Regions from separate parts of the Siccibacter colletis genome, predicted to be linked through region 2. Evidence: predicted binding sites of a transcription regulator. Region 2 holds the regulator's gene; each other region holds the start of a gene.

Region 1 (10,583 bases), 1.5 Mb from region 2:
GAACCATGACGCCCCGCTGGCGATGGTGGGCGACGGTATCAACGATGCGCCCGCGATGAAAGCGGCGAGTATCGGCGTGGCGATGGGCTGCGGGACTGATGTCGCGCTGGAAACGGCCGACGCTGCCCTGACGCACAACCGCCTCACCGGGCTGGCAGAGATGATGAGCTTAGCCCGCGCGACGCATGCGAACATTCGCCAGAATATTGCCATCGCGCTGGGGCTGAAGGGGATCTTCCTGGTCACCACCCTGGCGGGCATGACCGGGCTGTGGCTGGCCGTGCTGGCGGATACCGGTGCCACGGTGCTGGTCACCGCCAACGCGTTACGGCTGCTGCGCCGGGGTAAGCCTGCGCACCCACCACAAAAAACAAATCATCCAGTGCCAGAGCGATGGATCGGTCCGGCATCAAAACCGCCGCGCCGCAGGCGTTGAGTCCGGGCTGGCGGTCGGGAACCGCCAGAGGGCGCGAGCCCCGGGATGGGGTATCGCGCCCGACCGGAAGCGAAACGCCGGAGGCAAGGGTAGCCCAACGGGCCGGTTTTTTAGCCGGGAGCCGGGATGGCGAAGGGGGCGGCGGCGAGCCTCCTTCGTCCGTTCACGAGCAGCCGCGTTCCCATGTGAGCGCGGTGCCACGGTGAACGGAACCTTTGCCGTTCTACCATAGTCCTCACGCCAAACCCGGTGGATGCACGTTAAAGGTGGGTGCACTCCGTTTCCCCACCTGACAAGATCGAGGCGTCCCCACCCGCCGTTACGCTACATCATCCCCAGCATCCGCGGCAGCCAGAGCGAGATCGCGGGCACATAGGTCACCAACATCAACACCATAAATAATACCGCGTAGAACGGCAGCATTGAGCGCACCACCACTTCGATCTTCTGCTTGCTCACCGCGCTGGCAACAAACAGCACAGATCCCACCGGCGGGGTTATCAGCCCAATCCCGAGGTTCACCATCATGATCATCCCGAAATGTACCGGGTCGATGCCGAGAGCATTGGTTACCGGCAGCAGCACCGGCGTCAGGATCAGGATAATCGGTGCCATGTCCATCAGCGTGCCAATCAGCAGTAGCATGATGTTGAGGTACATCAGGATCACGTATTTGTTATCCGACAGCGCGGTAAAGAACTCGGTGATGCGCGTCGGGAGCTGCATGTAGGTCATTACCGCGCCAAACGCGGCGGCAAAGCCTATCAGGATCATCACGATGGTGACGGTTTTCACCGTGCGGCACATCAGCTTCGGCAGCTCGCTCCATTTGTAGTCACGGTAGATAAACATGGTGACGAAGAATGCCCACAGGCAGGCCACTGCCGCAGACTCGGTGGCGGTAAATATCCCGGAGAGAATGCCGCCGAGGATAATCACCACCGTCATCAGCCCCCACAGCGCGTCGAGAAGAATTTTAGCCGCCTGCTTAAACGGAATGCGCTCGCCTTTCGGATAACCGCGACGATGCGCAAATGCCAGACACATTACCATCAGGCACAGCCCCATCAGCAGCCCCGGCAGCACCCCGGCGATAAACAGCGAGGCAATGGAAACAGTGCCGCCCGCCGCTAAGGAGTAAATGACCGAGTTATGACTGGGAGGGATGAGAATTGCCTGCACCGAGCCGCTGGCGGTCACCGCCGCCGCATATTCCCGCGGATAGCCCTTCTTTTCCATCTCCGGGATCATCACTGTGCCGATGGACGCGGTATCCGCCACCGACGAGCCGGAAATAGCACCAAAGAAAGTGGAGGCCACGATATTCACCAGCGACAGCCCGCCGCGGATAAAGCCAACAAACACATAGGCGAAGTTCACCAGCCGACGGGCAATGCCCCCTTCAGCCATGATCGCCCCGGCGAGAATAAAGAACGGGATCGCCAGCAGAGTAAATTTATTCACCCCGCTGGTGATCTGAATCATCAGCGCTTCAAGCGGCAACTCTATCCACAGCGCCCCTACCACCGCACTTAACCCGACGGCAAACGCCACCGGCATCCCCAGCGCCAGCAGAATGGCGAGGGTGAAAAGCAAAATAAACGCGTCCATCTTTCACCCCTTAACTGTGATTACCAATCATCACCACCGGACGGCTCTCTTGCGAACCGAACAGCAGGCGTTCCACCACGAACAGGATCAGCAGCGCCGAACCCACCGGCAGCGGCAGATAGCTCTCCCCCGAGGTTAGTAACGGGAACTCCGCTACCGGCTGCTCCCACAGCTCCAGGCACAGGTGATAGCTGTACCAGAACATCAGCGCGGAAATAAGCAGCATCAGCAGGTCAACGATGCGGGCGCACAGCTGCTGCATTGCGGCAGGCAGGCGGTCGGTGAGCATGTTTACCGCGATATGCGACCCGGCGCGATAACTTACCGCCGCGCCAATAAAGGTGAAGGTCACCATGCAAATGATGGCGATGGGCTCCGGCCATGACTCACCGCGGTTCAGCACGTAGCGCGAGAAAATACCGATGGGGATCACCACCGTCATCACCAGCAGCGCCAGGCCAGCAATGGTCATGGCGAGCAGGTACAGCTTATCCATCCATCTCAGATACCAATGGGACATACATCCTCCAGGGAGCGTGCGCCGGGAAAGCCCGGCGCGGAGCGTTGCGTTACTGGACGGCAGCGATGGCGTTCATCAGATCCTGATGCTTGTCGCCAAACTGTTTACGGACGGGTTCGGTGGCTTTGATAAAGTACGCTTTATCGATCTCGTGGAACTGCACGCCGCCGGCTTTCATTTTGGCCAGCGCGTCAGTGTTGTAAGCGTTCCACAGCGTGCGCTGTTCGGCCTGGGCTTCACGGGCCAGCGTCAGGATTTTCTGCTGCTGGTCAGCGCTCAGTTTGTCCCACTTCACTTTGGAATAGAGCAGCATTTCCGGGGTGATAAAGTGGCCGCTGAGGGTGTAGTTTTTGGCAACCGGCAGGTAGTTATGCGCTACGAAGGTCGGCGGGTTGTTTTCCGCACCGTCGATGACCCCGGTCTGCATGCCGCTGAACACCTCGCTGACGCCCATAGCAATAGAGTTCGCCCCCATCGCTTTCAGCGTGGCGAGGGCCACCGGGCTACCCTGCACGCGGATCTTCTTGCCCTGCAGATCTTCCGGTTTGACGATCGGATCGCGGGTGATCAGGTTGCGGGTGCCGGAATCCATCCAGCCGAGGAACACCAGGCGTGATTTCGGGTTATTGGTCAGCTTCTCGCCGATGGATTTACCGATGTCGCCGTCGATGACCTTATGCATATGGTCTTCATCGCGAAACACATAGGGCAGCGTAAAGACTTCGATATCCGGCAGGATGGCAGCGACCGGTGCCATAGAGACACGAATAATATCTATCGCCCCCATCTGCGCCTGCTCGATCATCTGCTTTTCATCCCCCAGCACGCCACCCGGAAAGACTTTAATCTCCAGATCGCCGTTGGTTTGCTGTTTTAATTTTTCGCCCATGTTTTGCACCGCTACCACGTTCGGGTAGCCCTGCGGATGGACGTCCGCCGCTTTTATTACCTGCGCATTAACCGCAGCGGGGATCAGGAGGGTGGCACCAGACAGGCACAGGCCCGCCAGCGTTGGCAGTAATTTGAATTTCATGTGTCGGCTCCAGCAGGTATAGCGGTACGGTAAGATGTAAAACGTTGTTTTGATTTTCCGTATAAAAAATAGCCTGGCCGTAAAAAAGGCGTGGTGAAGCGCCTCACAAAAGCGATAAATTCTGAAACAGGGGTTTAAAGGGAATGCAAAGGAGGTTCAGGATGAGCGGCGTGGCCAGCCCATCCTGAGCGCCGTCACTGGCGTTTACGCAACAGATAACGGTAGGGAAGCGCGTCGGTTTGCTGGGCGAGTAAATCGTGTTCCATAAAGGTACAAAAACCCGGAATATCGCGAGTGGTTGCCGGATCGTCGGCGATAATCAGCAGCGTTTCGCCCGTCTGCATCATGCGCACCGTTTTGCGCACCATCATCACCGGCTCCGGGCAGCGCAGCCCTTGGGCATCCAGGGTGTGGTCGGGGTGTGAAAACTGGTCGGTCATTTTTCTCTCAGCTCAGTCAGAAACCGCGCTAGTTTACCCCCGCCAGGGCGTGACGCAAGCACGTTAACGGTTGCGCGTTAATTAACCATTGCAATAGCAACGTAAAGCAGTATCATGCTGCGGTTTTCGACGCTTGCGCGGTGGATTCTCCCATTGCGCAATCATGGTTTCACTGGGTTCCCTCACCCCATCGTTCAAAAAGGTTACATTATGCTGCCCTTATCGCTTCGCCAGCGCCGCACCGCGCTCGTCTGGCTGTCGCTGTTTCACTTGCTGGTGATCATCTCCAGTAACTATCTGGTTCAACTGCCGGTCTCCATCTTTGGTTTCCACACTACCTGGGGCGCGTTCAGTTTCCCGTTTATTTTCCTCGCCACCGATTTGACGGTGCGCTTCTTCGGCGCTCCGCTGGCACGACGCATTATTTTTGCCGTGATGCTGCCCGCGCTGCTGGTCTCCTACGTCATTTCGTCCCTGTTCTACATGGGAAGCTGGCAGGGGTTTGACGCACTGGCGCACTTCAACCTTTTCGTCGCGCGCATCGCCTCAGCAAGCTTTATGGCTTATGCGCTGGGACAGATCCTCGACGTGCACGTGTTTAACCGCCTGCGCCAGAATCGCCGCTGGTGGATTGCGCCCACCGCGTCGCTGTTTGTCGGCAACGCCATCGACACCCTGGCCTTCTTCTTTATTGCCTTCTGGCGCAGTACCGACCCGTTTATGGCGACGCACTGGCAGGAGATCGCGCTGGTGGATTACAGCTTCAAGGTGCTGATCAGCATGCTGTTCTTCCTGCCGATGTATGGCGTGATGCTGAATATGCTGATGCGCAAGCTGGCAGATAAGTCTGAAATGGCGACGTTACAGGCCGGTTGAGAGCACGCCGCAGAAGTTGTGATACCATGAGGAACAGTGCCGTTCCGGCAGTCTTAGGTAAAGGAATAACGCAATGCGCAATCTGGTTAAATATGTCGGTATTGGCCTGCTGGTGATGGGACTGGCGGCCTGTGATAACAATGACAGCAATGCCCCTGCACAGGGTGCAACGGCGGCAGAAAGCACCCCTTCCGGCCAGCCGGTTGAGCTGATGGACGGCAAGCTGAGCTTCTCCCTCCCGGCAGACATGACTGACCAGAGCGGTAAACTGGGTACTCAGGCCAACAATATGCACATCTACTCCGACGCCACCGGTCAGAAAGCGGTGATCGTCATTCTCGGGGATAACACCACCGAAGGGCTGGACGTGCTGGCGAAGCGCCTGGAAGAACAGCAGCGTACGCGTGACCCGCAGCTGCAGGTCGTCACCAATAAATCCATTGAGCTGAAGGGTCAGACCCTGCAGCAGCTCGACAGCATCATCTCTGCCAAAGGGCAGACGGCGTACTCATCGGTACTGCTGGGTAAAGTGGACAACAAGCTGCTGACCCTGCAGATCACGCTCCCGGCTGACAACCAGCAGGAAGCGCAGAGCGCGGCGGAAAACATCATCAACACCGTTGTGATCAAGTAATCACGCCGGCGTTGACGGGGCCTGAGGCGGTTGCGCCTCGGGCCTTTTTTTCATCCGCCATCCCAGCAGAAGCCCGGCAATACACAGCCCCGCCGCCGCCAGATAGATCACCGGAATCCCGGCATACGCCATCACCAGCCCCGCCAGCGGCCCGGTAATACCCAGCGACAGATCCATAAACACCGTGTAGGTGGCCAGCGCGCTGCCCTGGTTCTGCTGCGGCACCGCTTTCACCGCCACCACCCCGAGCGCCGGGAAGATCAGCGAGAAGCCCGCCCCGGTGAGGAAGGTTCCGGCTTTCGCCATCCAGGGATCGACCGCAAAGCCCACCAACAGCAGGCCCAGTGTCTCCACCGCAAAGCAGATCATTGAGACGTTCAACCCGCCGAGGCGATTAATGGCGTTCGGGAAAATGAGTCGCGCCCCGACGAAGGCGCAGCTGAACAGCGTCAGCGCAAAGGCCGCACCGTCCCACCCTTTCGCATCGTAAAACAGCGTAATGAAGGTGGCGATGACGCCAAAACCTGCGGACCCCAGCGCCAGCGCCATGCCGTAAAGCCAGACGCGTCCAAGCACCGCCCGGAACGGCAGCGGCTTGCCTTTGCTGGCTTTTACCGCTGCGCGCGGCAGGGCAAAGAGGATCGCCAGCAGCGCCACTGCCATGATGATCCCCGCCAGGCCCGAGAGGCCGATGGCGTGATAGCAGAGCACGCCCAGCGGCGCGCCGAGCGCCATTGCGCCATAGGTAGCAATCCCGTTCCACGAGATGACGCGACCAATATGCAGCGAGCCCACCACGCCCACGCCCCACAGCGTCGCACCGGTTCCAGCGAAGCTCTGTCCGGCCCCGAGGATCACACGCCCGAGACACAGCAGCGCCAGGCTCAGCAGCGGCCAGCCGGTGGAGAGGCCGGCCAGCAGATAGCACACGCCGCTCAGCAAGCAGCCGCACAGGCCAAACACCACGATTTTTTTCGGGCCAAACAGGTCGGCATAACGCCCGGCGTGCGGGCGCGTCAGCAGCGTGGCGAGATATTGCAGGCTGATCACCAGCCCCGCCCAGAAGGCGCTGAACCCCATCACGTCGTGGACGTAACCGGGAAGTACCGCAAGAGGAAGACCGATGGTCAGGTAGCTGGCGAAGTTAAAGATAACAACGGAGACAATACGCAGGTTGAGGCGCAACCCGCTAAGCGCAGGCTCTTCGGCATGGCCGGACATAACATTCACCACGATTTTAAAACGAGGGTTCAGTATAACGTTTTCCGATCAAAGCGGAAGCCGCACAGTTTCAGACAGCCGCCCTCCGCGTCTGGCCGCGAACGCACTACACTAAACAGGCTTACAATAAAAAGGGACTACACATGACTACACCGCAGAACGACAAGCCTGGCCTGCACATGCTGCAGAAGCTGGCCGCGCTGGTCATTATCCTCGCGGGACTCCACGCGGCGGCGGATATTCTGGTGCCGCTGCTGCTGGCCGCGTTCTTTGCCATTGTTCTTAACCCACTGGTGACCTGGTTTATCCGCCGCGGCGTCAACCGCCCGATGGCAATCACCATCGTGGTGCTGGTGATGCTGGTCGGCCTCACCGCGCTGTTTGGCGTGCTGGCCGCCTCGCTCAACGAGTTTGTCGCCATGCTGCCGAAGTACAACAAAGAGCTGACGCGCAAACTTTATAATTTGCAGGAGTATCTTCCGTTCCTGAATCTGCACGTCTCGCCGGAACGCATGTTGCAGCGCATGGACTCCGACAAGATGATGGCCTTCGCCACCACCCTGATGACCGGGCTGTCCGGCGCGATGGCCAGCATAGGTCTGCTGGTCATGACGGTGGTGTTCATGCTGTTTGAAGTGCGCCACCTGCCCTACAAACTGCGCTTTGCGCTGGCTAATCCGCAGATCCACATCGCCGGTCTGCACCGGGCGCTGAAGGGCGTGAGCCACTATCTGGCGCTGAAAACGCTGATCAGCGTCTGGACCGGGTTGATTATCTGGCTGGGGCTGATGCTGCTCGACGTGCAGTTTGCGCTGATGTGGGGCGTGCTGGGCTTCCTGCTCAACTACATTCCCAACATCGGTTCAGTGCTTTCCGCCATTCCGCCGATGATTCAGGCGCTGCTGTTCAACGGCTTCTACGAGTGTGTGATGGTCGGCGCGCTGTTCCTGGTGGTGCACATGGTGCTCGGCAATATGGTGGAGCCGCGCATGATGGGCCATCGCCTCGGCATGTCCACGCTGGTGGTGTTCCTCTCGCTGCTGTTCTGGGGCTGGCTGCTTGGTCCGGTGGGAATGCTGCTCTCGGTGCCGCTCACCAGCGTGTGCAAAATCTGGATGGAAACCACCCACGGCGGCAGCAAAATTGCCGTGCTACTGGGGCCTGGCCGACCTAAAAGTCGCCTGCCCGGATAGCAAAAAAAAGCCTGCACATGCAGGCTTTTTTATTACCCGATAACCGGGTTTATTTCAGGTTTTCCGGGAAGTTTTCCGGCAGCTCGCTGGCGGCGCAGTCGATAACGCTGTCGTTATTCGCCCCGCAGTCGCGCACAAAGGTAATGGTGGCGAACTCATCAATCACTTCGGTCGGATAGGCCGGGCCCGCATCGCGATATGACTCCATCAGCGGAATATGCTCGTTCTGGAAGCAGACGGTTTTTTCAGGATTGTTGATCACCCAGCGCGGGAAGAAGATGGTGCCGTGGAACAGTTTGTCGCCGAGGTTAGCAATCAGGCTGACGTCGGTCCCGGTCGGTTCGGTCCAGGAAATTTTATAGGTGCTTTCCCCAACGCGAACGATATACGCGTGCTGATCTTTTACCCAGCGATTACCGACGATGCCGCTGTGAATACGGTAGTCGAGGGTGTGTTCGTTTTTAACGTAGATCTCGTAATTCCAGCCGTTATCGTAGGTATAAACCAGATGTTTGCCGACGAAGCCGCTCAAATCATTTTTATCGAATGTACTCATGATGTGCCTCCTTAATCTCGATGCAGGTATGTTAACGCTTCAAAAAACGAATGAATAACGCTACTTTTAGATGAAATTCATTCATTTTTTAGATTGGTATGCATAAAACAACGCTCGAACAGTGGGCTCTTCTGGAAAGGGTAGTGGAACTGGGAAGCTTTGCCCGGGCGGCGGAAGAGACCAACCGCAGCCAGTCGTCGGTAAGCTATAACCTCGGCCTGCTGCAGGAGCGGCTCGGCGTTGCGCTACTGAAGCCCGAAGGCCGGCGCGCGGTGCTCACGCCGGCCGGTGAGCTGCTGTTGAGCCAGGTGCGTCCGCTGCTCAAGGCCTTCACCTGGGTGGAATCCCGCGCCGCCACCCTGCGCAATGGCATGCGCACGCGTCTCGATCTGGTGGTGGACAGCATCTTTCCGCGCGCGCGGCTGTTTGCCATTCTGCGCCAGTTTCAGCAGCGCTACCCACAGACCCAGGTGCACCTGACTGAAGTGCTGGAGAGTGCAGCCCTCGACGCGGCGGTCAGCGCCGGGGCCGATGTGATGGTGCTGACCCGCCGCCAGGATCTCACCGGGCGGGGCGAATGGCTGATGAATATTGATTTTGTTGCTGTCGCCCATCGCGATCACCCGCTGTTCGCTGCCCCGACGCTGGATGACGACACCCTGGCGGCCTGGCCGCTCATCCGCATCGCCGATCGCGATACCGCCAGCGAGTCCGCCAGCGAAGCCTGGACGTTCTCAACCATTGATGCCGCCGTCGACGCGGTGATGTATCAGGTTGGCTATGGCTGGCTGCCGGAGGAGCGCATCCGCCTCCAGCTGGAGTCCGGCGTGCTGCGCCCGCTGCCGCTCGATCACGGCGCACGTCGCGCCACGCCGCTGCACCTGATCGTTAAAAATCACCCCGGACCGCTGGATGAGCAGGTTGAGCTGCTGATCGCCCTGCTCGGCACGTCGTAGCACCTGCTACGCTTAGGGTCAGATGTTTCACCCTTACTGGAGCAGAGCATGAAAATCGATCTATCGGGAAAAGTGGCGCTGGTGACCGCCTCTACGGGCGGTATTGGTTTTGCCATTGCCCGGGGGCTGGCCGAAAGCGGCGCAGAAGTCGTGATCAACGGTCGCAGCGAAGCGACGGTCAACCACGCGATTCAGAAATTGCAGCAGGTCGTACCGGGCGTGGCGGTGCGCGCGACCATCGCCGATCTCAGCAGCGCCCAGGGCGTGGAAACCCTGCTACGAACCGTGCCGCAGGCCGACATTCTGGTGAATAACGCCGGTATTTTTGGCCCGCAGGATTTCTATGGCACCGATGACGAGACATGGGACAGGTACTGGCAAACCAACGTCATGTCGGGCGTGCGCCTCTCCCGCGCCCTGCTGCCGGGCATGATCAGTAGCGGCTGGGGTCGCGTGGTGTTCATCTCCTCCGAGTCGGCGCTGAATATCCCTGCCGATATGATCCATTACGGCGTGACCAAAACTGCCCAGCTGTCGCTGGCGCGCGGGCTGGCGAAGTTTGCCGCCGGTAGCGGCGTCACCGTCAACAGCGTGCTGCCGGGGCCGACCATGTCGGACGGCTTCGCCGCGATGATGCAGGATGAGATGGACAAAACCGGGAAATCGCTGGAGACGGTGGGCAAAGAGTTCGTGATGGCGAATCGCCCCAGCTCGGTGATCCAGCGTGCCGCTACCGTAGAAGAAGTAGCCAACATGGTGGTGTACGTCTGCTCAATGCAGGCCTCTGCGACCTCCGGTGCCGCGCTGCGCGTGGACGGCGGCGTGGTGGATGATATCGTCTGATGCGCCATGAAAAACGCCCCTCGCAGGAGGGGCGCCGTGGTTACTGAATGGCAACCGGCCACTGATTGAGCCGGATGCCGCGCTTCGGCGCGCTCTCCCCGAAATCCACCAGCACCGCTTTTACATCCGGGTCCATATACTCGGCGTTATCGTGCTCGACAATCACCACGCTGTTCTCCGGGATCTCATCCAGCAGATTTTGCAGCCGCGGGTTGTGCATAAAGGTGAGGTTCTGCTGGAAGCGCAGCACATAGTGATCGTCAT
Region 2 (10,583 bases):
GTTCCCCAGATCGTAGTGCTCTTTGCCTACCATCCACGCGCGCTTGCGGCTCTGGAGGTTAAAAACCCTGGCGCCGAGGATGCGCAGCGTATCTTTGAAATGGTGCGGTAGCTGCTTTTCCAGCCCGGCGCGCAGCACGCGGGTAAAAAAGAGATCGAGGCGGTCGCAGTCCCACCAGCCATCCATATAGCTTTCACCGAGGCCGAGTGAGCCTTCCTGCAGCACGCGTTTGAAAAACTGGGGATTGTTTACCCTGATGTCGCCGGGCCGGCTGCCGTTGATTTCAATGCCGGCGCGGCCCAACAGTTCACTGACGATGCGGAACCATTCACTGTCCCGGACGCTGACTTCTTCTATACATGATGAACTCATAGCTTCTCCATCACCCACGTGTGATCAGAACCTTCAAAAAGCGTAGACGCATTTTAAGGATTGAGAGAATTATCACGGTTTACACCGTGAGCCTGATTTCTGACGATGAACAGAGGAAGGGATGAAAACCCTTGCCAGAAGTGCCTTCCATGGTGGGAGGGGAGCATCCTGATCCCCGTTTCTGCCTGTTTATTATGGTGTTACGGCTGGCAGCAACGAAAATCAGTATAGGCCCCGCCTGGGGTGGGTTCAAGTGAAAAAGGTAGCAGGCTAATCAGGCGATAACGAAATTATCGCCTGGGAAATTACCTGTCGGACGACGAGGCGGCGGTGCGTGCAGGATTGATGCTCGCCTGCATCGCCCAGCCCAGCACCACCAGTACAATCGTAGCCAGCATGACGCTGGTGGTGGCCAGCAGCGGCCAGGCGATCAGCGCTGACACTACCAGGCTTGCGAAGAAGCACAGGCCCAGCTGCAAAGTATTCTGCAGCGCGGCAGCGCGTCCGGTGGCCTGCGGGAAGGGCAGCAGAGCGGCGGCAACCACGATGGGGTAGATAGCGCCGTTCGCCATCGCCATCAGGCAGAACGGGATCAGCAGCAGCGTCAGCGACGAGCCAGCCAGCACGCCAACGGCGAAGGTTGCCACCACGCTCAGGGCAAACGTCGCCAGCAGCCACGGCAGCATGCGCGCCCCGGACCACTTCTGCAGCGCGCTGCGGCAGCCGTACCCGCCTATCAGAAACGCGATAGTCTGCGGAACGTAGCTCAGGCCGATGATGCCCGGACCATAACCCATTTCGCTGAGGATAAACGGTGAGCCGGTCAGCCAGGCGAAGAAGCTCGCTGAGCAGGCGGCATAGATCAGCACGTTACCGGTATAGACGCGGGAGCGCAGCAGGGAGAGAAAGCGCAGCGGAGCGGCCTTTTCGCTGGTTGGATGGCGCGGCAGCGGTTTCAGGCGCAGGGCCGGGATCATCAGCGCGAGGGTGATGCCAAACAGCACCACGAAGATCGCCTGCCAGACGCTGTGGTTGAGGATAAAGCTCCCCAGCAGCGGGGCGAGTGCCGGCGACAGGCCGACCAGCGGCATGATGGTGGCAAAGATGCGCCGCGCGTTGGTCGGGTAATAATCGGTGACCAGCGCCTGCCAGATCACCGCCGCTGAGCAGACTCCGACCGCCTGAATGAAGCGCAGCACCAGCAGGCCGGTGGCGCTTTCGACCCAGACCATGCCGAGGCTGGCGAGGGCGAAAACCGCCAGACCCACCAGCAGCACCGGGCGACGGCCATAGCTGTCAGAGAGCGGTCCCCACAGCAGCTGCGCCAGAGCGAAACCGGCGAGGAACAGGCTCAGGCTGGCGCTGACGGCGGCAGGCGCAACCCCGAGATCCTGCTGAATGGCGGCAAACGCCGGCAGGTACATATCGGTTGCCAGAAAGCCGAGCACGCTCAGCCCGGCAAGCCAGATCAGAAATCCTTTTGATGGACGCATGAACTTTCTCTTTTATCAATCAGTGCAGGTAGACGGGGCGTGAGTGTAAGAAGTGCGTTCCGGCTTGTGAACCGTTAATATTTGTAGATTGCGTTCAAAAATTTTGCAGGCAAAAACATGTGGTCTGAATATTCGCTGGAAGTGGTGGATGCGGTGGCGCGCAACGGCAGCTTTAGCGCGGCAGCCAAAGAGCTGCATCGCGTGCCTTCTGCCGTCAGTTATACCGTGCGTCAGCTGGAGGAGTGGCTGGCGGTGCCGCTGTTTGCGCGCCGCCATCGTGATGTGGAGCTGACCCCCGCCGGGGCGTGGTTTTTGAAGGAGGGGCGCTCTGTTATCAAAAAAATGATGGTCACCCGCCAGCAGTGTCAGCAGATCGCCAACGGCTGGCGCGGCCAGCTGTCGATTGCGGTGGACAATATTGTCCGCCCGGAGCGCACCCGGCAGCTGGTGCTCGACTTCTATCGCCACTTCCCGGACGTGGAGCTGCTGGTCTCTCAGGAGGTGTTCAACGGCGTCTGGGATGCGCTGGCCGACGAGCGCGTCGAGCTGGCGATTGGCGCGACCCAGGCGATTCCGGTCGGCGGGCGCTACGCCTTTCGCGATATGGGGATGCTGAGCTGGCAGTGCGTGGTGGCTGCCAGTCATCCGCTTGCGCAACAGCAGGAGCCAGTGAGCGACGATCGGTTGCGCAACTGGCCATCGCTGGTGCTGGAAGATACCTCGCGCTCGCTGCCGAAGCGTATTACCTGGCTGCTCGATAACCAGCGCCGGCTGGTGGCACCGGACTGGGCCTCGGCGGAGGTGTGTCTCAGCGCCGGATTGTGCATTGGCATGGTGCCGTCGCATTTTGCCAGGCCCTGGCTGGACCGCGGCGAGTGGAAAGCGCTGACGCTGGAGAACCCGTTTCCGGATGCGGCCTGCTGCCTGACGTGGCGGCAGAATGATGCCTCACCGGCGCTGCAGTGGCTGCTGGATTATTTAGGGGACAGTGAAACGCTGAACCGGGAGTGGCTGCGGGAGCCTGAGTGACAGGCTCCCCGCAGGATTAGCGGCGGTAGTCGCGGAACGGACCGTCAGCGACGGAACGGCGTTCGATCAGGCGCGGATGCACCTCGATGGTCTGGGCCTCTTCGCGCTTGCTGGTGATCCTGTCCAGCAGCATGTTGAAGGCCGTCTCGCCCAGCGAATCCTTCGGCTGGTGGATAGTGGTCAGCGCCGGGCTGAAGAAACGCGCGTTGCGCACGTTGTCATAGCCAATCACAGAAATATCCTGCGGTACGCGCAGACCCATCTCATCCGCGGCACAGATGGCGCCCATCGCCATGATGTCGCCGCCGCAGAATACCGCGGTAGGGCGGTGCGCCTGAGAGAGGATCTGCTGCATTGCGCGGTACCCGGATTCCGGCTCGAAGTCGCCCTGCACGATCCAGGCCTCCGGCACCGCAATCTGCGCCTCTTTCATTGACTGCATAAAGCCTGCCAGGCGGCCTGCGCCGGTGTTGCGCTCCAGCGGGCCGGGAATGACGCCGATGTCACGGTGTCCGCGCTCAATCAGATAGCGCCCGGCCATGTAACCGCCCTTGAAGGCGTTATCGATAACCGAATCAGTAAAGTCGGCGCGCGCTTCGCCCCAGTCCATGACGACCATCGGAATGTGGCGATACTCTTCCAGCATGCCGATCAGCGAATCCGGATACTCTGAGCACATTACCAGCAGACCGTCGACGCGCTTCTGCGCCATCATCGACAGGTAAGCGCGCTGCTTCTCCTGGTTGTTGTAGGCGTTGCCGAGCAGCAGGGTGTAGCCTTTGGCGAAGCAGTTTTTTTCCACCGCTTCGATGATTTCGGCGAAATACGCGGCTTCGCTGCTGGTCGCCAGCAGGCCAATCGATTTCGTATGGTTCACTTTCAGGCTGCGGGCGACCGCGCTGGGTGAATAGTGCAGCTCTTTAATCGCTGCCCACACCGCGTTGCGCGTCTCTTCCGCAACAAAACGCGTCTTGTTAATGACGTGTGAAACAGTTGTAGTAGAAACGTTTGCTTTTTTCGCGACGTCTTTAATTGTTGCCATGAAATATCACTCCAGACCACCCTCTAAACTCCTGAAATTTATCAAGGTAAACGTTTGCCTGTGTTAAGCCTCGGTTGCAACCATGTTGTGTTGCAAATGACCGGGAGAGTTACACCAAACGTCAGGAGGGAGTAGTGGCCGGTAAACAAAATAATTTAGCGACGAATTTTGGCCGATCCGCAGCAAAAGTGGAAGCGTTAATACGCATATCAAACTAAATCGCAGGGGATTTTTCGCACGAACTATGCAAAAATGATCAAGACCTGCTTTTTACAGGGATATTCTGGAGCCAAAAAATGAACAAAGATCTGAAATTTTCACTGCTGACGACCGTTATCACGCTGGGTTTGATCGTTTTCGGCGCGCTGACCGCCATTCTGCACTAAAAAATCGCCCCTGAAACGGGAGGGAAGCCGCTTCTCTCCCGTTTGCGCAACAACAGTGTGACCCTCCTCCCGTTTTACCCTCCGATAATTAACAATTCAGCAATAGTCTTTAGCATGTTTTGTCACTTCTGTTTTTGTTTACAAACTGTCATTCTTTCGCTCCCTGAATGATCACCGCTCCGGCGGTAACGGCCAGACCGGATTACACGGCGTCTGGCCCGGAGTAAAAATGCTATGAAAATCAACTTTCCGCTGCTTGCCCTGGCTATCGGCGCTTTTGGGATTGGTACCACAGAATTCTCACCGATGGGGCTGCTGCCGGTTATCGCCGACGGGGTTAACGTCTCCATTCCCGCCGCCGGGATGCTGATTAGCGCCTATGCGGTTGGGGTGATGATTGGCGCACCGCTGATGACGCTGCTGCTGTCGCATCGCGCACGCCGCAATGCCCTGATCTTCCTGATGGCTATCTTCACTCTCGGCAATGTGCTGTCTGCCATCGCCCCGGACTACACGACGCTGATGCTGTCGCGCATTCTCACCAGCCTCAACCACGGCGCGTTCTTCGGGCTGGGTTCCGTGGTGGCGGCAAGCGTGGTGCCGAAGCACAAACAGGCCAGCGCGGTAGCAACCATGTTTATGGGGCTGACCATCGCCAATATCGGTGGCGTTCCGGCCGCGACCTGGCTGGGTGCCACCATCGGCTGGCGCATGTCGTTCCTCGCCACCGCCGGGCTGGGCGTTATCGCCATGCTGAGCCTCTGGCTGTCGCTGCCGAAGGGCAGTGCCGGCGAGCGGCCTGACGTGCGTAAAGAGCTGTCGGTACTGCTGCGTCCGCAGGTGCTGAGTGCGCTGCTGACCACGGTACTGGGTGCCGGCGCCATGTTCACGCTCTACACCTATATTGCCCCGGTGCTGCATGACGTTACCGCCGCCACTCCGGCATTTATTACCGGCATGCTGGTGCTGATTGGCGTGGGCTTCTCCATCGGTAACTTCCTCGGCGGCAAGCTGGCTGACCGTTCGGTCAACGGCACGCTGAAAGGGTTTCTGTTGTTGCTGATCGTGATTATGGCCGCTATTCCGTGGCTGGCACGCACCGAGCCTGGCGCAGCCATCAGCATGGTGGTGTGGGGCGCGGCTACTTTTGCGGTGGTGCCGCCGCTGCAGATGCGTGTGATGCGCGTCGCCAGCGAAGCACCGGGGCTGTCATCCTCGGTGAATATCGGGGCGTTCAACCTCGGTAATGCGCTGGGCGCGGCAGCGGGCGGGGCGGTGATCTCCGCAGGCCTGAGCTACAGCGTGGTGCCTGTGATGGGTGCCGCGATCGCCGCAGCGGGTCTGCTGCTGGTGCTGATCGCCTCGCGTAAACCCCAGGCGCAGGCGTGCGCGGCTGAATAACGCGTTGCGCATCACGCGCAGGCAATAAAAAAGGAGAAGGGATAACCTTCTCCTTTTTTTATATCCGCTCGCTTCAGCGAATGGTTTTCGGAGTCATCACCCGGCGCGCGCCCACGTAGTGGCGCTTCCAGTAGTCTTCGCTCAGACTGGTGATCTGAATGCCCTGGCCGCTGCTCGGGGACTGAATAAATTTGCCGTTGCCCATGTAAACGCCGACGTGATCGGCGGTGCCGCGACCCTGGGTGCGGAAGAACACCAGATCGCCGGTTTCAAGCGCGCCACGATCCACTGCGGCGGCATCGCGCAGGTGGTACATTTCGTTGGCGGTGCGCGGAATGCGGAACTTCACCAGATCTTTATAGGCATACCACACCAGGCCGCTGCAGTCGAAACCGGTACGCGGCGAGGTGCCGCCCCAGCGATAAGGTTTGCCAATCTGCTGGATCAGCTTCGACATCGCGGTTTTCTGCGCTTTCTGCACCCGCAGCTTGTGCGCATCGGCGATGGTGAGCCCTTTAGTCCTGCGTGATTTCAGACAGGCGCTGGCGTTACGGCTTTTGCGGCAGGCGGCGGAAGTGGTGCTGGCGACACGAGAAACGGTGCGGGTGGTGCGAGAAGCTGTTTTTGGCGAGGTGCTACGTTTCTTGAGTGCGGTGGGGCTTTTTTTACTTTTTTCGATGCGCTTTTTCGCCGGGGTGGATTTCTTTTTCGCTTTCGCGTTGGTCGCGGTACTGGTTTTTTGTACCTTCGCCGGACGCGCGTGCTCGGACGCCACCGCCAGCGGCGTTGCGACAAAGGAAAATGTTGTCAGTAATACAGCACAGAGCGTGACTGAGATGGTCTTAATACGCGCCACTGGCTAGTCCCTCTTTAGATGCAGGCAACAATGCGAGCACTATACTAGTGCAAAACCAGACGATTCTAATCGAAAAAAAGCGGGAAAGTTAATAGCCATTTCGTCTGATACGCGGTGTGTCGCACAATATGTTGCCTGCGCAGGCGCAACGAGATTTCGTGGGGCATCGGCAAGAAAAATGTTATTCTTCAGGTATGTTTAACGACGGCGTATCCGTTCCGTGAATCGCGGCCTGCAAAATGCTGTTTTCCGGGGCGACGGGTAGCCGCTACAATAACAGGCTATTGCCGTATCAAGCTTGAGGAAGTGAGACAATGAGCGACACCATCGAAAAAATTCAGCGCCAGATTACTGAGAACCCGATCCTGCTGTACATGAAAGGTTCCCCGAAACTGCCGAGCTGCGGCTTCTCTGCCCAGGCCGTACAGGCGCTTTCCGCCTGCGGCGAGCGCTTCGCCTACGTGGACATTCTGCAGAACCCGGACATCCGCGCCGAGCTGCCGAAATACGCGAACTGGCCGACCTTCCCGCAGCTGTGGGTTGACGGCGAGCTGGTTGGCGGCTGCGATATCATCATCGAAATGTATCAGCGTGGCGAACTGCAGCCGCTGATCAAAGAGACCGCGGCGAAGTACCAGTCCGCAGAGCCAGACGCAGAATAAGCGTCAGGTAAAAAAAAGGCGACCCGCGGGTCGCCTTTTTTTATGCTTCCGGTTCCGCCAGCGGCGCCAGCGGCCAGCCGCCGAGACGCTTCCAGCGGTTGACGATTTCGCAGAACAGCAGGGCAGTCTGCTCGGTATCGTACAGCGCCGAATGCGCCTGAGCGCTGTCGAACGGAATGCCCGCCGCGATACAGGCTTTCGCCAGCACCGTCTGACCCAGCGCCAGACCGCTCAGGGCGGCGGTGTCGAAGGTGACGAACGGATGGAACGGGTTACGTTTCAGCGAGGCGCGCTCGGCGGCGGCCATCATAAAGCTGTGATCGAACGTGGCATTGTGCGCCACCATGATCGCCCGGTTACAGCCGCTGTCCTTCATACCTTTGCGTACCGCTTTGAAGATAGCGTGCAGGGCATCATATTCGCTGACTGCACCGCGCAGCGGGTTGTGCGGATCGATGCCGTTGAACGCCAGCGCTTCCGGTTGCAGGACCGCGCCCTCGAACGGCTCGACGTGAAAATGGTGTTTCTCGTCAATGCTCAGCCAGCCTTGCTCGTCCATTTTCAGCGTGACGGCAGCAATTTCCAGCAGCGCGTCCGTTCTGGCATTGAATCCGGCGGTTTCCACGTCAATCACAACGGGATAAAAGCCACGGAAACGGTCACAGAGACCGGTAAGTTGAGCAGTGTCTGACATTAAGCGTCTCTTGGAGTCAAAAAAAAGCAGCGCGCATTATGGCAAATTTCAGGAAGGGATGCAGTAATACGGGCGCGATTGCGCCCGTCGGAGATTAATTGCCGAGACCTTTACCGGCGTCTTTCGCCTCGATCAGCTCAATTTTGTAACCATCTGGATCTTCCACGAACGCGATGACGGTGGTACCGCCTTTCACCGGACCCGCTTCACGGGTGACGTTGCCGCCGTTCTGACGGATGCGCTCGCAGGCTTCCACGGCGTTATCGACTTCCAGCGCGATGTGACCGTAAGCATTGCCCAGCTCATAGCTGTCCACGCCCCAGTTATAGGTCAGCTCAATTACCGCTTCTTCGCTTTCCGGGCCGTAACCCACGAAGGCCAGAGAGTATTTGTACTCTGTGTTTTCACTGGTACGCAGCAGTTTCATGCCCAGCACGTTGGTGTAAAACTCGATAGAACGCTGCAGGTCGCCGACACGTAACATGGTGTGAAGTAAGCGCATAATTTCCTCTTGGTGTAATCCCGCCCGCTGCCGTGACCAGTGCCGCGACAGCTAACGTCGTGTTATGCGGGCAGGGGATAGTGAGTTATTTTTTCAGGTGTTTTTAAGAAACACTGTTTTAGTATAGCGGCGGATCGCCGCCGCTATCAATGCAGGATCACAGGGTCGGGTAGTCGATGTAGCCTTCTGCGCCGCCGCCGTAGAAGGATTCCGGACGCTGCGGGTTGAGTTCCGCTTTTTTATGCAGGCGCTCTACCAGATCCGGGTTGGCGATGTAGTCGCGACCAAACGCCACGGCATCGATCAGCCCTTTTTCAATCAGCGCTTCGGCTTTCTCCGGGGTATAAGCTCCCGCACCGATGATCACACCGTCGAAACGCGCGCGCACTTTCTCGCGGAACGCCTCGGTGTAGGATTCACCGCCCGCCCAGTCCGGCTCGGACATGTGCAGATAGGCGATGCCACGCTTGTTCAGCTCTTCAATCAGGTACAGCGCATCGGCTTCTTCATTCGGGCCGTTATCGACGTTCTGGAAAGTACCGATCGGCGACACGCGGATACCGATGCGATCGGCGCTCCACTCTTCACACACGGCGTCAATCACTTCCAGCACCAGGCGAGCGCGGTTTTCAACGCTGCCGCCGTACTGGTCGGTACGCTGGTTGGAAGTCGGGGAGAGGAACTGGTGCAGCAAGTAGCCGTGCGCGCCGTGCAGCTCAACCATGTCGAAGCCGGCATCGCGGGCGTTGCCCACCGCCTGACGGAAATCATTCACGATCCCCGGAATTTCGCTGGTTTCCAGCGCGCGCGGGGTAGTGGTGTCGACGCGAATGGCGTTGCCGTTCTCATCGCGCAGCGAGGTGCGGGTTCCGGCGTTAATGGCCGACGGCGCGACCGGTGCCTGCTGGCCCGGCTGGATGCTGCTGTGGGAAATACGGCCCGTGTGCCAGAGCTGAACGGCGATGCGACCGCCTTCCTGATGCACGGCAGCGGTGATGTTTTTCCAGGCGGCAATCTGCTCGGCAGTGTGCAGGCCTGGCGCGCCGGCGTAACCTTTCGCCTGGAAAGAGATCTGGGTGGCTTCGCTGATAATCAGACCAGAGCTGGCGCGCTGGCGGTAGTATTCGGTCATCAGCGGGGTGGGGATATCACCCGGCTCGATGCTGCGCAGACGCGTCAGCGGGGCCATAAATACGCGGTTCGGGGCTTCAATCGCACCCACTTTAAGCGAGGTAAACAGTTTTTCCTGGGACATCATGACTCCTGAGTAGACCGGTCGTCTAGTAAATGAGTAAAAATAAGTGCCTGTCAGGCAGGCACCGCTAATAAAGACTGCATGTAGCGTAGCGTACTCTCCAGCGGCGTGGCGCTGCGCGAGATCTTCGCCTGCAGATTACCGCCCAGCCACAAGGCATACAGCGCCTGCGCCAGCGCGCGAGGGTCGTCCACGGCAGTAAGACTCTTCTCTGCTACGCCCTGCTCAATGGATTCTGCCAGCAGGGCGATGATTTGCGCTGCGCCCTGGTCAAGGGCGATGCGCATATCTTCGGAAAGATCGCACACTTCGGCAGAGAGTTTTACCGTCAGGCAGCCACTGATCATGCCGCACTGGCGGAACTGCTGCAGATTCTGCTCATACCAGCTCAGCAGGCGATCACGCTGCGTACCGGGGCTTTGCGTAAAGTGCTGGCGCAGCGTTGCCAGGTAGCAGGTGTAGTGTCGCTCCAGCATGCAGGCACCGAAGGCCTCTTTCGAGCGAAAATAGTGGTAGAACGATCCCTTCGGCACCTCGGCGGTTTTCAGCAGTTCGCTGAGCCCCATGCCGGTAAAGCCGCGATGCAGGCAGAGCCGCTCGCCGGTGGCAAGGAGGTGTTCGCGGGTATCGTGTTCAGTATCTCTGTTCATGCCGCACAGACTACTAGACCGAACGGTCTAGTGCAAGCCTCTCATGCTTATCAGGGCAGGCTTGCATCCTGCCGCCGGAGAGGCTTCAATTGTAGCAGGGGTGTTAACCAGGAGACGGCGTGGCTGAACAACTTGAGTTTTTCCCAATTCAGAGTCCCTGCCGGGGCATCTGCCAGGTCGATGAGCGCGGCTTCTGCAAAGGGTGCATGCGCAGCCGCGATGAGCGCTTTAACTGGCAGAG
Region 3 (10,583 bases), 830 kb from region 2:
CACCTTTGAACGTTGATTAATTTAATAATGAGGGAATTTTAATGAGCTTTTTCATTTCTGATGCGGTAGCAGCAGCTGGCGCGCCATCACAGGGCAGCCCGATGTCTCTGATCCTGATGCTGGTTGTTTTCGGTCTGATTTTCTATTTCATGATCCTGCGCCCGCAGCAAAAACGCACCAAAGAGCATAAAAAGCTGATGGACTCCATCGCGAAAGGCGATGAAGTGCTGACCAACGGCGGTCTGGTTGGACGCGTGACCAAAGTAACCGACAACGGCTACATTGCTATCGCGCTGAACGACACCACTGAAGTGGTTATCAAACGTGATTTCGTTGCTGCCGTTCTGCCGAAAGGTACGATGAAGGCGCTGTAATTCCCATTATCAAAGGCAACTGCCGTGTTAAACCGTTATCCTTTGTGGAAGTACATCATGCTGGTCGTCGTGCTAATCGTCGGCCTGCTTTACGCGCTTCCCAACCTGTATGGTGAGGATCCGGCTGTTCAAATCACTGGCGCGCGCGGTGGCGCCGCCAGTGAGCAAACGCTGAATCAGGTCCAGAACACCTTAAAAGAACAAAAAATCACCGCTAAGTCTCTGGCGCTGGAAGAAGGCGCTATTCTTGCGCGTTTCGACTCGACCGACACTCAGCTGCGCGCGCGTGAAGCGCTGCTTAGCACGCTTGGCGAAGACTACGTGGTGGCACTCAACCTGGCACCGGCTACGCCGCGCTGGTTAAGCGCACTCGCTGCCGAACCGATGAAGCTGGGTCTTGACCTGCGCGGCGGCGTTCACTTCCTGATGGAAGTGGATATGGATACCGCGCTTGGCAAGCTTCAGGAACAGAACATCGACACCCTGCGCAGCGACCTGCGCGAAAAGTCCATTCCTTACACCACGGTTCGTAAAATCGACAACTACGGTGTGAACATCGTGTTCCGCGACGGCGATGCCCGTGACGCGGGTGCTTCCTGGCTGCGCAGCCGCCATCAGGATCTGGTCATCAGCAACGACGGCAGCAACGGTATTCGCGTTGTCATGTCCGATGCCCGCCTGTCCGAAGCGCGTGAATACGCGGTACAGCAGAACATCACTATTCTGCGTAACCGTGTAAACCAGCTGGGCGTTGCCGAGCCGCTGGTCCAGCGTCAGGGTGCAGATCGCATCGTGGTTGAACTGCCGGGTATTCAGGACACCGCGCGCGCCAAAGAGATTCTGGGCGCTACCGCGACGCTGGAGTTCCGTCTGGTTAACACCAACGTTGACGCCAGCGCTGCCTCTGCTGGCCGCGTACCGGGCGACTCCGAAGTGAAGAAAACCCGCGAAGGCCAGCCGGTTGTGCTGTACAAGCGCGTGATCCTCACTGGTGACCACATCACGGATTCCACGTCCAGCATGGATGAGTACAACCAGCCGCAGGTGAACATTTCACTGGACGGCGCGGGCGGTAACATCATGTCTAACTTCACCAAAGACAACATCAATAAACCGATGGCGACGCTCTTTGTGGAGTACAAGGACAGCGGGAAGAAAGATGCCAATGGCCGTTCCGTGCTGGTGAAGCAGGAAGAGGTAATCAACATCGCGAACATTCAGTCGCGTCTTGGCAACAGCTTCCGTATCACCGGTATCGATAACCCGAACGAAGCGCGTCAGCTGTCGCTGCTGCTGCGTGCGGGTGCGCTGATTGCACCGATTCAGATCGTGGAAGAGCGTACTATCGGGCCAACCCTGGGTTCTCAGAACATCCAGCAGGGTCTGGAAGCCTGCCTCGCCGGTCTGGCTGTGTCCATCATCTTCATGCTCTTCTTCTACAAGAAGTTCGGCATGATCGCGACCACCGCGCTTATCGCGAACCTGGTGCTGATTGTCGGCATCATGTCGCTGCTGCCGGGGGCCACGCTCACCATGCCGGGTATTGCGGGTATCGTGTTAACCCTTGCGGTTGCGGTGGATGCGAACGTACTGATCAACGAACGTATTAAGGAAGAACTTAAGAACGGGCGTTCAGTACAGCAGGCGATTGATGAAGGGTATAAAGGCGCGTTCAGCTCGATCTTCGATGCGAACATCACCACCCTGATTAAAGTCATCATCCTGTACGCCGTTGGTACCGGTGCGATTAAAGGGTTTGCAATCACCACCGGTATTGGCGTCGCGACGTCAATGTTCACAGCAATCGTCGGTACCCGTGCCATCGTAAACCTGCTGTACGGCGGCAAACGCGTCAAAAAGCTGTCTATCTGAGGAGTGCGTTGTGGCACAGGAATATACTGTTGAACAATTGAACCACGGCCGTAAAGTCTATGACTTTATGCGCTGGGACTACTGGGCCTTTGGCATCTCCGGTCTGCTGTTGATCGCGGCGGTTGTCATCATCGGCGTACGCGGCTTCAACTGGGGCCTCGACTTTACCGGTGGTACGGTCATTGAAATTTCGCTGGAGAAACCAGCGGATATGGATCTGATGCGTCAGTCGCTGGAGAAAGCGGGCTTTGAAGAGCCGCTGTTGCAAAACTTCGGTAGCAGCCGCGACATCATGGTGCGCATGCCGCCTGCTGAGGGCGCCACCGGCGGTCAGGAGCTGGGCAGCAAAGTGGTTAGCGTCATCAATGAAGCGACCAACCAGAATGCTGCGGTGAAGCGTATTGAGTTTGTCGGCCCGAGCGTGGGTGCCGATCTGGCTACTAACGGTGCGATGGCACTGCTGGTGGCACTGATCTCCATTCTGGTTTACGTTGGCTTCCGCTTTGAGTGGCGCCTGGCGGCCGGGGTGGTTATCGCTCTGGCGCACGACGTGGTGATCACGATGGGCGTGTTGTCGCTGTTCCAGATTGAGATTGACCTGACCATCATCGCCTCCCTGATGTCGGTCATCGGTTACTCCCTGAACGACAGCATCGTGGTATCCGACCGTATTCGTGAAAACTTCCGTAAGATCCGTCGCGGAACGCCTTACGAAATCTTTAACGTGTCGCTGACCCAGACGCTGCAGAGGACGTTGATCACATCCGGTACCACCCTCGTGGTGATCCTGATGCTCTACCTCTTCGGCGGCGCGATGCTGCAGGGCTTCTCCCTGACCATGCTGATCGGGGTTTCCATCGGTACGGCGTCGTCTATCTACGTGGCTTCCGCGCTGGCGCTGAAGCTGGGTATGAAGCGTGAGCATCTGCTGCAGCAGAAGGTTGAGAAGGAAGGGGCGGATCAGCCGTCAATTCTGCCTTAATCGCTGTTGAGCCAGTAAAAACCGTAGCCCTCCGGCTGCGGTTTTTTTTCGCCTGGCTTTTGCCTTTGCGGCACTATTCAGTATTCAAAGGTGGGTGCGCACCCTGGGTGCTGCGGCACTATTCAGGCAATAAAAAAGCCGGTCAGCTGACCGGCTTTTCTCTGTATGGCAACGCTATCAGAAGTTGTAACCCACAACCAGGTACCAACCGAAGCCGTTAGATTTGATTTTTTCATTCTGGAAGAACGGCTGATCGCCATCATTCCACTGACCGCCGTTATGGAAATAACGCGCCACGGCAGAGTAGTGCCAGTGGTCGTAGTTCAGCGACAGGATGTGGCTGGACGCGATGGAGTTGCTGGTGCGGTATGCATCGTCACCCAGATCGGAGCCCCAGTCGAAGTTGGTGAAGCCGATATAGCTCAGGTTGCCGCCCCACAGCTGGGTCAGCGGCACAAAGTATTTCACCTTGAAGCGATAGCCGTCCCACTCGTTCTCGTTGGACGCGCCGTAGTTCTGCCACTGGTATTTGGCGTATACGTTCATCGACAGGCTCATCGGCAGACCGGTTTCGATATCAGTACCCAGACCCATATACCAGGTGCTCTGGCGGTTAGCCTGGTTGCGACCCATGTCGTAGATGTAGTTGTTGGCGAAATACCACTCTTTGAACGGACCAAACGCCAGGCTGGTGCCGGTCAGCTTGTCGATAGAGAAGCGCGGTTCGATCTCCATAAACAGCGGGGAGCCGTGATCCCAGATGCCGCGTGAGGTGGAGTCGCCACCGAAGAATTTCGGTGCATCAATGTAGCCGTAGAAATCGAACCAGTCCTTTTTGGCAAAGGCTTCATATTCCAGATAGGTATCGTTGCGCAGCTGAGGTCCAAAACGGGTGTCGGCACTGGCCACTACGTTGACGCTCTGGTGCCACCAGTCAGAAACGTAGTCGTTGTTTTTAGTATCCGCTGCGCTGGCAGAGAACGATCCGGAGAGAGCCAGCGCTGCGCCGGCGGCTAAGACGATTTTTTTCATATTTATGCCACTGATTAGAAATCCCAAAAGGGAATAAGGAACCTGAGTGCAACCACAACCGCTACAGTTGTTTGACGCGCGACTATTATAGAAATCCTTGCTCACAAAAATATGTGTTGTTTCACATTCTTCTTACGCACGTAATCGATTGCGTTCACGTTTGCGTACATTGAACGGCACGGATTGTACGGAGATTGACGCGTAACGCAAGTCTCAGTCGAGATCGTCCGCTTATGACGCGTTCGGAAAGGGATGTGTCGAAGGGTCAGAAAAGATGAAAAAGCGTGTCCAGACGGGCGGCGCGGGAACGCCGCCCGGTATTATTACTGCGCCAGCGGCTGGATGTCGTGAATACGCACGAAGCCCAGCTGATCGGGCGTGATATTTGGCATAGAGAGTGGCAACAGGACGTCGCTCGGTGCCAGGGTGCTGGCCGGGGCGCTGACCAGGGTGTTCTGCACGTTCACTTCCTGGAAATTTTCCGTGGTGCCCTGGATCTGGCCCCACTCCACCGTGGCGGTGAACGCCGGTAACGGCTCGTTAGACTCACCGCTGATCTTCAGATTAGCCCGGGTACCGTTGCCGTCGGCTGCGATATCCTGCAGCGACATGCGCAGCATGCCGATCTGGCTGTTGAGGCGCGCCGGAGTTTTCGCGCCGGGCAGCAGGTAAACGCCAGACGTAGAGCGCTTGTTCAGGGCGTTCTGCTGCGTCAGCTTCACGGTCTGCTCGGTAAGTTTCGTCATCTCGTGATTGAGGGTTTTCACCTCGTTATGCATCTGGCGGACTTCGCTTTGCTGTGCGCAGGCGGTGAGCGACAGCAGGCTGCCGACCATCAAGAGTTTCACGTAACGTTTTGCCATTATCGGTTTCCTTCATTTATCAGGCTATTAACAGAGTAGACCGCGGTTAAACGAGGTGGATAGATCCTTTGTCTCAAAACGCTTCGTCTTTGTCGTCCCGCCACTTCGGGTTACACTAGACATCAGTTTATCTCTTCTTCAGGACGCGCTATGCATTGCCCATTCTGTTTCGCTGTAGACACGAAAGTGATTGATTCCCGTCTGGTTGGTGAAGGTTCGTCGGTCAGACGCCGTCGCCAGTGCCTGGTCTGCAACGAGCGCTTTACCACATTTGAAGTGGCGGAGCTGGTAATGCCGCGCGTTGTGAAAAGCAACGATGTACGCGAGCCGTTTAATGAAGACAAGCTGCGCAGTGGGATGCTGAAAGCGCTGGAGAAACGCCCCGTGAGTGCCGACGATGTCGAAATGGCGCTCAACCACATCAAATCCCACCTGCGCGCCACCGGCGAGCGGGAGATCCCCAGCAAAATGATCGGCAACCTGGTGATGGAGCAGCTTAAAAAGCTCGATAAGGTCGCCTATATCCGTTTCGCTTCCGTTTATCGCAGCTTCGAAGATATTCGTGAGTTTGGCGAGGAGATCGCGAGGTTGCAGGACTGATGACGATGCACGACGAAGTCTATATGGCGCGGGCGCTGCGCCTGGCCAGGCAGGGCATATTCACCACCCATCCTAATCCGCGCGTTGGCTGCGTCATTGTGCGCGACGGCGAGATAGTCGGGGAGGGCTTCCACTATCGCGCCGGTGAACCCCATGCCGAAGTACATGCCCTGCGCATGGCGGGCGAAAAAGCCCGTGGTGCCACGGCTTACGTCACGCTGGAACCCTGCAGCCATCATGGCCGCACCCCGCCGTGCTGCGAGGCGCTGATTGACGCAGGGGTCGCGCGCGTGGTTGCCGCGATGCAGGACCCAAATCCGCAGGTCGCCGGGCGCGGGCTTTACCGTCTGCAGCAGGCGGGCATTGAGGTCAGCCACGGCGTGATGATGAATGACGCCGAAGCGCTGAACCGCGGCTTCCTGAAGCGCATGCGCACCGGTTTTCCGTGGATCCGGTTGAAAATGGGGGCTTCGCTCGACGGGCGCACCGCGATGGCGAGCGGCGAGAGCCAGTGGATCACTTCTCCGGCGTCGCGTTGTGATGTTCAGCGTCTGCGCGCGCAAAGTCACGCTATCCTTACCAGCAGTGCCACCGTACTGGCAGACGATCCGGCGCTTACCGTGCGCTGGAACGAGCTGGGGGAAGAGACGCAGCAGCGTTATCCCGAGCGCGAACTGCGCCAGCCGCTGCGCATCGTTATTGACAGCAAGCATCGCGTTACGCCGGCTCACCGCATCGTTAACCAGCCGGGTGAAACCTGGCTTGCACGCCCCCACGCTGACCAGCAGGTCTGGCCAGAAGGGGTAGAGCAGTTTGTTGTGCCCGAGCATAACGGCCAGCTGGATCTGGTGCTGATGATGATGCAGCTCGGCAAACGCCAGATAAACAGCCTGTGGGTTGAGGCGGGTGCAACGCTTGCGGGCGCGCTGCTGCAGGCCGGGCTGGTGGATGAGCTTATTGTCTACGTCGCGCCGAAACTGCTGGGCGACGACGCCCGCGGCCTGTTCCGCCTGCCGGGCCTTGAGCGCCTGGCGGACGCGCCGGCATTGAAATTCAGCGAGATACGCCAGGTTGGTCCTGACGTCTGTCTCCATTTGACGCACGCCTGATACCAGGCTGTAAAACGTAAGCAGCGTCATTAAGTTTGTGGTAAAATCCGCCCCCCTGTATGTGGGGGCCAGAACCCCATTAAGGAAAAGTATGAACATTATTGAAGCCAACGTTGCCGCTCCGGACGCTCGCGTCGCCATCACCATCGCGCGTTTTAACAACTTCATCAACGACAGCCTGCTGGAAGGTGCTATCGATGCGCTCAAGCGTATCGGCCAGGTTAAAGATGAAAATATCACCGTGGTGTGGGTGCCAGGCGCTTACGAGCTGCCGCTGGCTGCGGAAGCGCTGGCGAAAACCGACAAGTACGACGCGGTCATCGCGCTCGGCACGGTGATCCGTGGCGGTACTGCGCACTTTGAATATGTCGCCGGTGGGGCCAGCAATGGTCTGGCAGGCGTTGCCCAGACAACCGGTATTCCGGTTGCGTTTGGCGTCCTGACCACCGAAAGCATCGAACAAGCCATCGAACGCGCTGGCACCAAAGCCGGTAACAAAGGTGCAGAAGCTGCACTGACCGCGCTTGAAATGATCAATGTATTGAAAGCCATCAAGGCCTGATTTTTGTAAGGGGAAATCCGTGAAACCTGCTGCTCGTCGCCGTGCCCGCGAGTGTGCCGTCCAGGCACTCTACTCCTGGCAGTTATCCAAAAACGACATCGCTGATGTTGAATATCAGTTCCTGGCGGAACAGGACGTCAGCGATGTTGACGTTAACTACTTCCGTGAACTGCTGACCGGAGTGGCGACTAACAGCGCATATCTCGACGGCCTGATGGCGCCGTACCTGTCGCGCCAGCTGGAAGAGCTGGGTCAGGTCGAGAGAGCGGTGCTGCGCATTTCGCTGTTCGAACTCGCCCGCCGTGACGATGTGCCGTACAAAGTGGCCATCAACGAAGGCATTGAGCTGGCGAAAACGTTCGGCGCAGAAGACAGCCATAAGTTCGTCAACGGCGTGCTCGATAAAGCCGCTCCGCAGATCCGCCCCCACAAAAAATAATCTCCAGGCCGGTTACGCCGGCCTTCTTCTTTACTCCTGCTGAGGCATTACGCGTATGGCATGCGGTGAGTTTTCTCTGATAGGCCGTTACTTTGACCGTGTCAGAACCTCGCGGCGCGATGTGGAAACCGGAATCGGTGATGACTGTGCATTACTGACCGTGCCGGACAAGCAGGTGCTCGCCATCAGCACCGATACCCTGGTGAGCGGCACCCATTTCTTACCGGATATCTCTCCCCGCGATCTTGGCTACAAAGCACTCGCAGTTAACGTCAGCGATCTGGCGGCGATGGGCGCCGATCCGGCGTGGCTGACGCTGGCATTAACGCTGCCCGAGGTGGATGAAGCCTGGCTGGAAGCGTTCAGCGACAGCCTGTTTGAGCAACTTAACTATTACGATATGCAGTTAATTGGCGGCGACACCACCCGTGGTCCGCTGTCGATGACGCTGGGTATTCACGGCTTCGTTCCGGCCGGACGGGCGCTGAAGCGCTCTGGCGCGAAGCCGGGCGACTGGATTTACGTCACCGGTACGCCCGGGGACAGTGCCGCCGGGCTGGCGATCCTGCAGCAGCGGTTGACAGTGGCCGACAGCAAGCAGTCGGCGTACCTGGTGCAGCGTCATCTGCGCCCGACGCCGCGCGTATTGCAGGGCCAGGCGCTGCGCGATCTCGCCAGCAGCGCCATCGATCTTTCCGACGGTCTGATCTCCGATCTCGGCCATATCCTCAAGGCCAGCGGTTGCGGGGCGCGTATCGATCTGGATGCGCTGCCGTATTCCGGGGCGTTCAGCGCTAACGTCGAACCGGAGCAGGCGCTGCGCTGGGCGCTCAGCGGCGGGGAAGACTATGAACTTTGCTTCACCGTGCCAGAGATCAACCGCGGCGCGCTGGACGTGGCGCTGGGCTATCTCGGCGTGCCCTTCACCTGCATCGGTCAGGTGATGGTGGCATCGGAAGGGCTGCGTTACACCCGTAATGGGGAACAGGTGACACTTGACTGGAAAGGCTATGACCACTTCAACGCCCCGGCGTAACAAAGACGTGGCGAAAGGCCGCCTGAGTTTACGTAATCCCTGGCATCTGCTGGCGACTGGCTTCGGCAGCGGGTTAAGCCCCTGGGTGCCAGGCACTATGGGGTCGCTTGCCGCTATCCCGTTCTGGTATCTGCTGACCCTGCTGCCGTGGCAGCTCTATTCCCTGGCGATTATGCTCGGCATTAGCATCGGGGTTTACCTCTGTCATCAGACCGCCCGCGATATGGGCGTGCACGATCACGGCAGTATCGTCTGGGACGAGTTTATCGGTATGTGGATCACCCTGATGGCGGTGCCGACCAGCGACTGGCAGTGGGTCGCCGCCGGGTTCGTGATTTTCCGTATTCTTGATATGTGGAAACCCTGGCCGATTCGCTGGTTCGACCGCAACGTGCATGGCGGGATGGGGATCATGGTGGACGATATTGTCGCGGGGGTGATCTCGGCGGGGATACTCTACTTCATCGGGCATCACTGGCCGATTGGTCTTATCTGAACGTAGCGCATCCACTATCGGATACGCAGCGGCGGCGGGTGCGCATGCTTACCCGCCCTACAGCACTAAACAAAAACGCCTCACATCGTGAGGCGTTTTTTTTGGCGCTTACGCCAGCCAGGCGCGGATTTTCGCTTCCATTCCGGCGGCATCGAGGCCGATTGCGGTTCGGGCTTCATCCTGCGTACCCTGCGGAATGAAGAAGTCCGGCAGGCCGAGGTTGAGCACCGGCACCGGGCGACGATGCGCCATCAGCACTTCGTTCACGCCGCTGCCGGCACCGCCCTGAATGGCGTTCTCTTCCACGGTGACCAGCACCTCGTGACGCGCGGCCATCTCCAGGATCAGCGCTTCATCCAGCGGTTTTACAAAGCGCATATCAACCAGCGTGGCGTTCATCGACTCCGCCACCTGCTGCGCTTCCGGCATCAGCGTACCGAAGTTGAGGATCGCGATCTTTTCGCCTTCGCGCTTCACCACGCCCTTACCCAGCGGCAGCTTCTGCATCGGCGACAGCGGTACGCCCAGCGCGTTACCGCGCGGATAGCGTACTGCGCTCGGGCCGTCGTTGTAGTGATAGCCGGTGTAGAGCATCAGGCGGCACTCGTCTTCGTTGCTCGGCGTCATCACCACCATGTTAGGGATGCAGCGCAGGAAGGAGAGATCGAATGCGCCCTGATGCGTCTGGCCGTCAGCACCGACGATCCCGGCGCGGTCAATGGCGAACAGCACCGGCAGGTTCTGGATCGCCACATCGTGGATCACCTGATCGTAGGCGCGCTGCAGGAACGTCGAGTAAATGGCGACCACCGGCTTATAGCCGCCAATGGCCAGACCCGCTGCAAAGGTCACCGCGTGCTGCTCGGCGATGGCGACATCAAAATACTGCGCCGGATATTTGCGTGAAAACTCTACCATGCCGGAGCCTTCGCGCATGGCCGGAGTCACCGCCATCAGCTTATCGTCAACGGCGGCGGTTTCGCACAGCCAGTCGCCGAAGATTTTTGAGTAGCTCGGCTGACCGCCGCTGCTTTTCGGCAGCTCACCGCTCAGCGGGTCAAATTTCGGCACCGCGTGGAAGGTGATAGGATCTTTTTCTGCCGGGGCGTAGCCGCGCCCTTTTTTGGTCATGATGTGCAGGAACTGCGGGCCTTTCAGGCCGCGCATATTTTTAAGCGTGTGCACCAGACCCAGCACGTCGTGACCGTCAACCGGGCC

What was found. Region 2 encodes PurR, which represses purine synthesis genes. Its sites were predicted from a motif close to CANGCAAACGTTTGCNTG; they were not measured.
Region 1: a site for PurR is predicted at 4,100-4,117, ahead of tusA (sulfurtransferase TusA). Genes of this name have one in related genera too.
Region 3: a site for PurR is predicted at 4,398-4,415, ahead of KFZ77_RS04455 (nucleoside-specific channel-forming protein Tsx). Genes of this name have one in related genera too.

What each region holds. Positions count from the first base shown of each region.
Region 1 covers NZ_CP074352.1:219,124-229,706, reverse strand. Annotated here, with positions in the region: partial or broken gene zntA (Zn(II)/Cd(II)/Pb(II) translocating P-type ATPase ZntA) at 1-343, shown strand, start outside; gene KFZ77_RS01095 (TRAP transporter large permease) at 761-2,047, opposite strand; gene KFZ77_RS01090 (TRAP transporter small permease) at 2,058-2,567, opposite strand; gene KFZ77_RS01085 (TRAP transporter substrate-binding protein) at 2,617-3,600, opposite strand; gene tusA (sulfurtransferase TusA) at 3,795-4,040, opposite strand; gene KFZ77_RS01075 (7-cyano-7-deazaguanine/7-aminomethyl-7-deazaguanine transporter) at 4,251-4,916, shown strand; gene KFZ77_RS01070 (DcrB family lipoprotein) at 4,990-5,550, shown strand; gene KFZ77_RS01065 (MFS transporter) at 5,551-6,771, opposite strand; gene KFZ77_RS01060 (AI-2E family transporter) at 6,915-7,964, shown strand; gene KFZ77_RS01055 (phenolic acid decarboxylase) at 8,014-8,520, opposite strand; gene KFZ77_RS01050 (LysR family transcriptional regulator) at 8,619-9,476, shown strand; gene KFZ77_RS01045 (SDR family NAD(P)-dependent oxidoreductase) at 9,525-10,319, shown strand; gene KFZ77_RS01040 (SulP family inorganic anion transporter) at 10,360-10,583, opposite strand, start outside.
Region 2 covers NZ_CP074352.1:1,739,769-1,750,351, forward strand. Annotated here, with positions in the region: gene cfa (cyclopropane fatty acyl phospholipid synthase) at 1-372, opposite strand, end outside; gene punC (purine nucleoside transporter PunC) at 678-1,865, opposite strand; gene punR (DNA-binding transcriptional activator PunR) at 1,983-2,894, shown strand; gene purR (HTH-type transcriptional repressor PurR) at 2,911-3,936, opposite strand; gene cydH (cytochrome bd-I oxidase subunit CydH) at 4,233-4,322, shown strand; gene KFZ77_RS08350 (MFS transporter) at 4,557-5,723, shown strand; gene KFZ77_RS08355 (C40 family peptidase) at 5,797-6,579, opposite strand; gene KFZ77_RS08360 (Grx4 family monothiol glutaredoxin) at 6,894-7,241, shown strand; gene rnt (ribonuclease T) at 7,282-7,935, opposite strand; gene gloA (lactoylglutathione lyase) at 8,030-8,437, opposite strand; gene nemA (alkene reductase) at 8,595-9,692, opposite strand; gene KFZ77_RS08380 (TetR/AcrR family transcriptional regulator) at 9,746-10,342, opposite strand; gene KFZ77_RS08385 (DUF1289 domain-containing protein) at 10,462-10,583, shown strand, end outside.
Region 3 covers NZ_CP074352.1:913,667-924,249, forward strand. Annotated here, with positions in the region: gene tgt (tRNA guanosine(34) transglycosylase Tgt) at 1-20, shown strand, start outside; gene yajC (preprotein translocase subunit YajC) at 42-374, shown strand; gene secD (protein translocase subunit SecD) at 399-2,246, shown strand; gene secF (protein translocase subunit SecF) at 2,257-3,228, shown strand; gene KFZ77_RS04455 (nucleoside-specific channel-forming protein Tsx) at 3,406-4,260, opposite strand; gene KFZ77_RS04460 (SadB/YajI family lipoprotein) at 4,584-5,123, opposite strand; gene nrdR (transcriptional regulator NrdR) at 5,274-5,723, shown strand; gene ribD (bifunctional diaminohydroxyphosphoribosylaminopyrimidine deaminase/5-amino-6-(5-phosphoribosylamino)uracil reductase RibD) at 5,729-6,832, shown strand; gene ribH (6,7-dimethyl-8-ribityllumazine synthase) at 6,924-7,394, shown strand; gene nusB (transcription antitermination factor NusB) at 7,414-7,833, shown strand; gene thiL (thiamine-phosphate kinase) at 7,889-8,869, shown strand; gene pgpA (phosphatidylglycerophosphatase A) at 8,844-9,365, shown strand; gene dxs (1-deoxy-D-xylulose-5-phosphate synthase) at 9,474-10,583, opposite strand, start outside.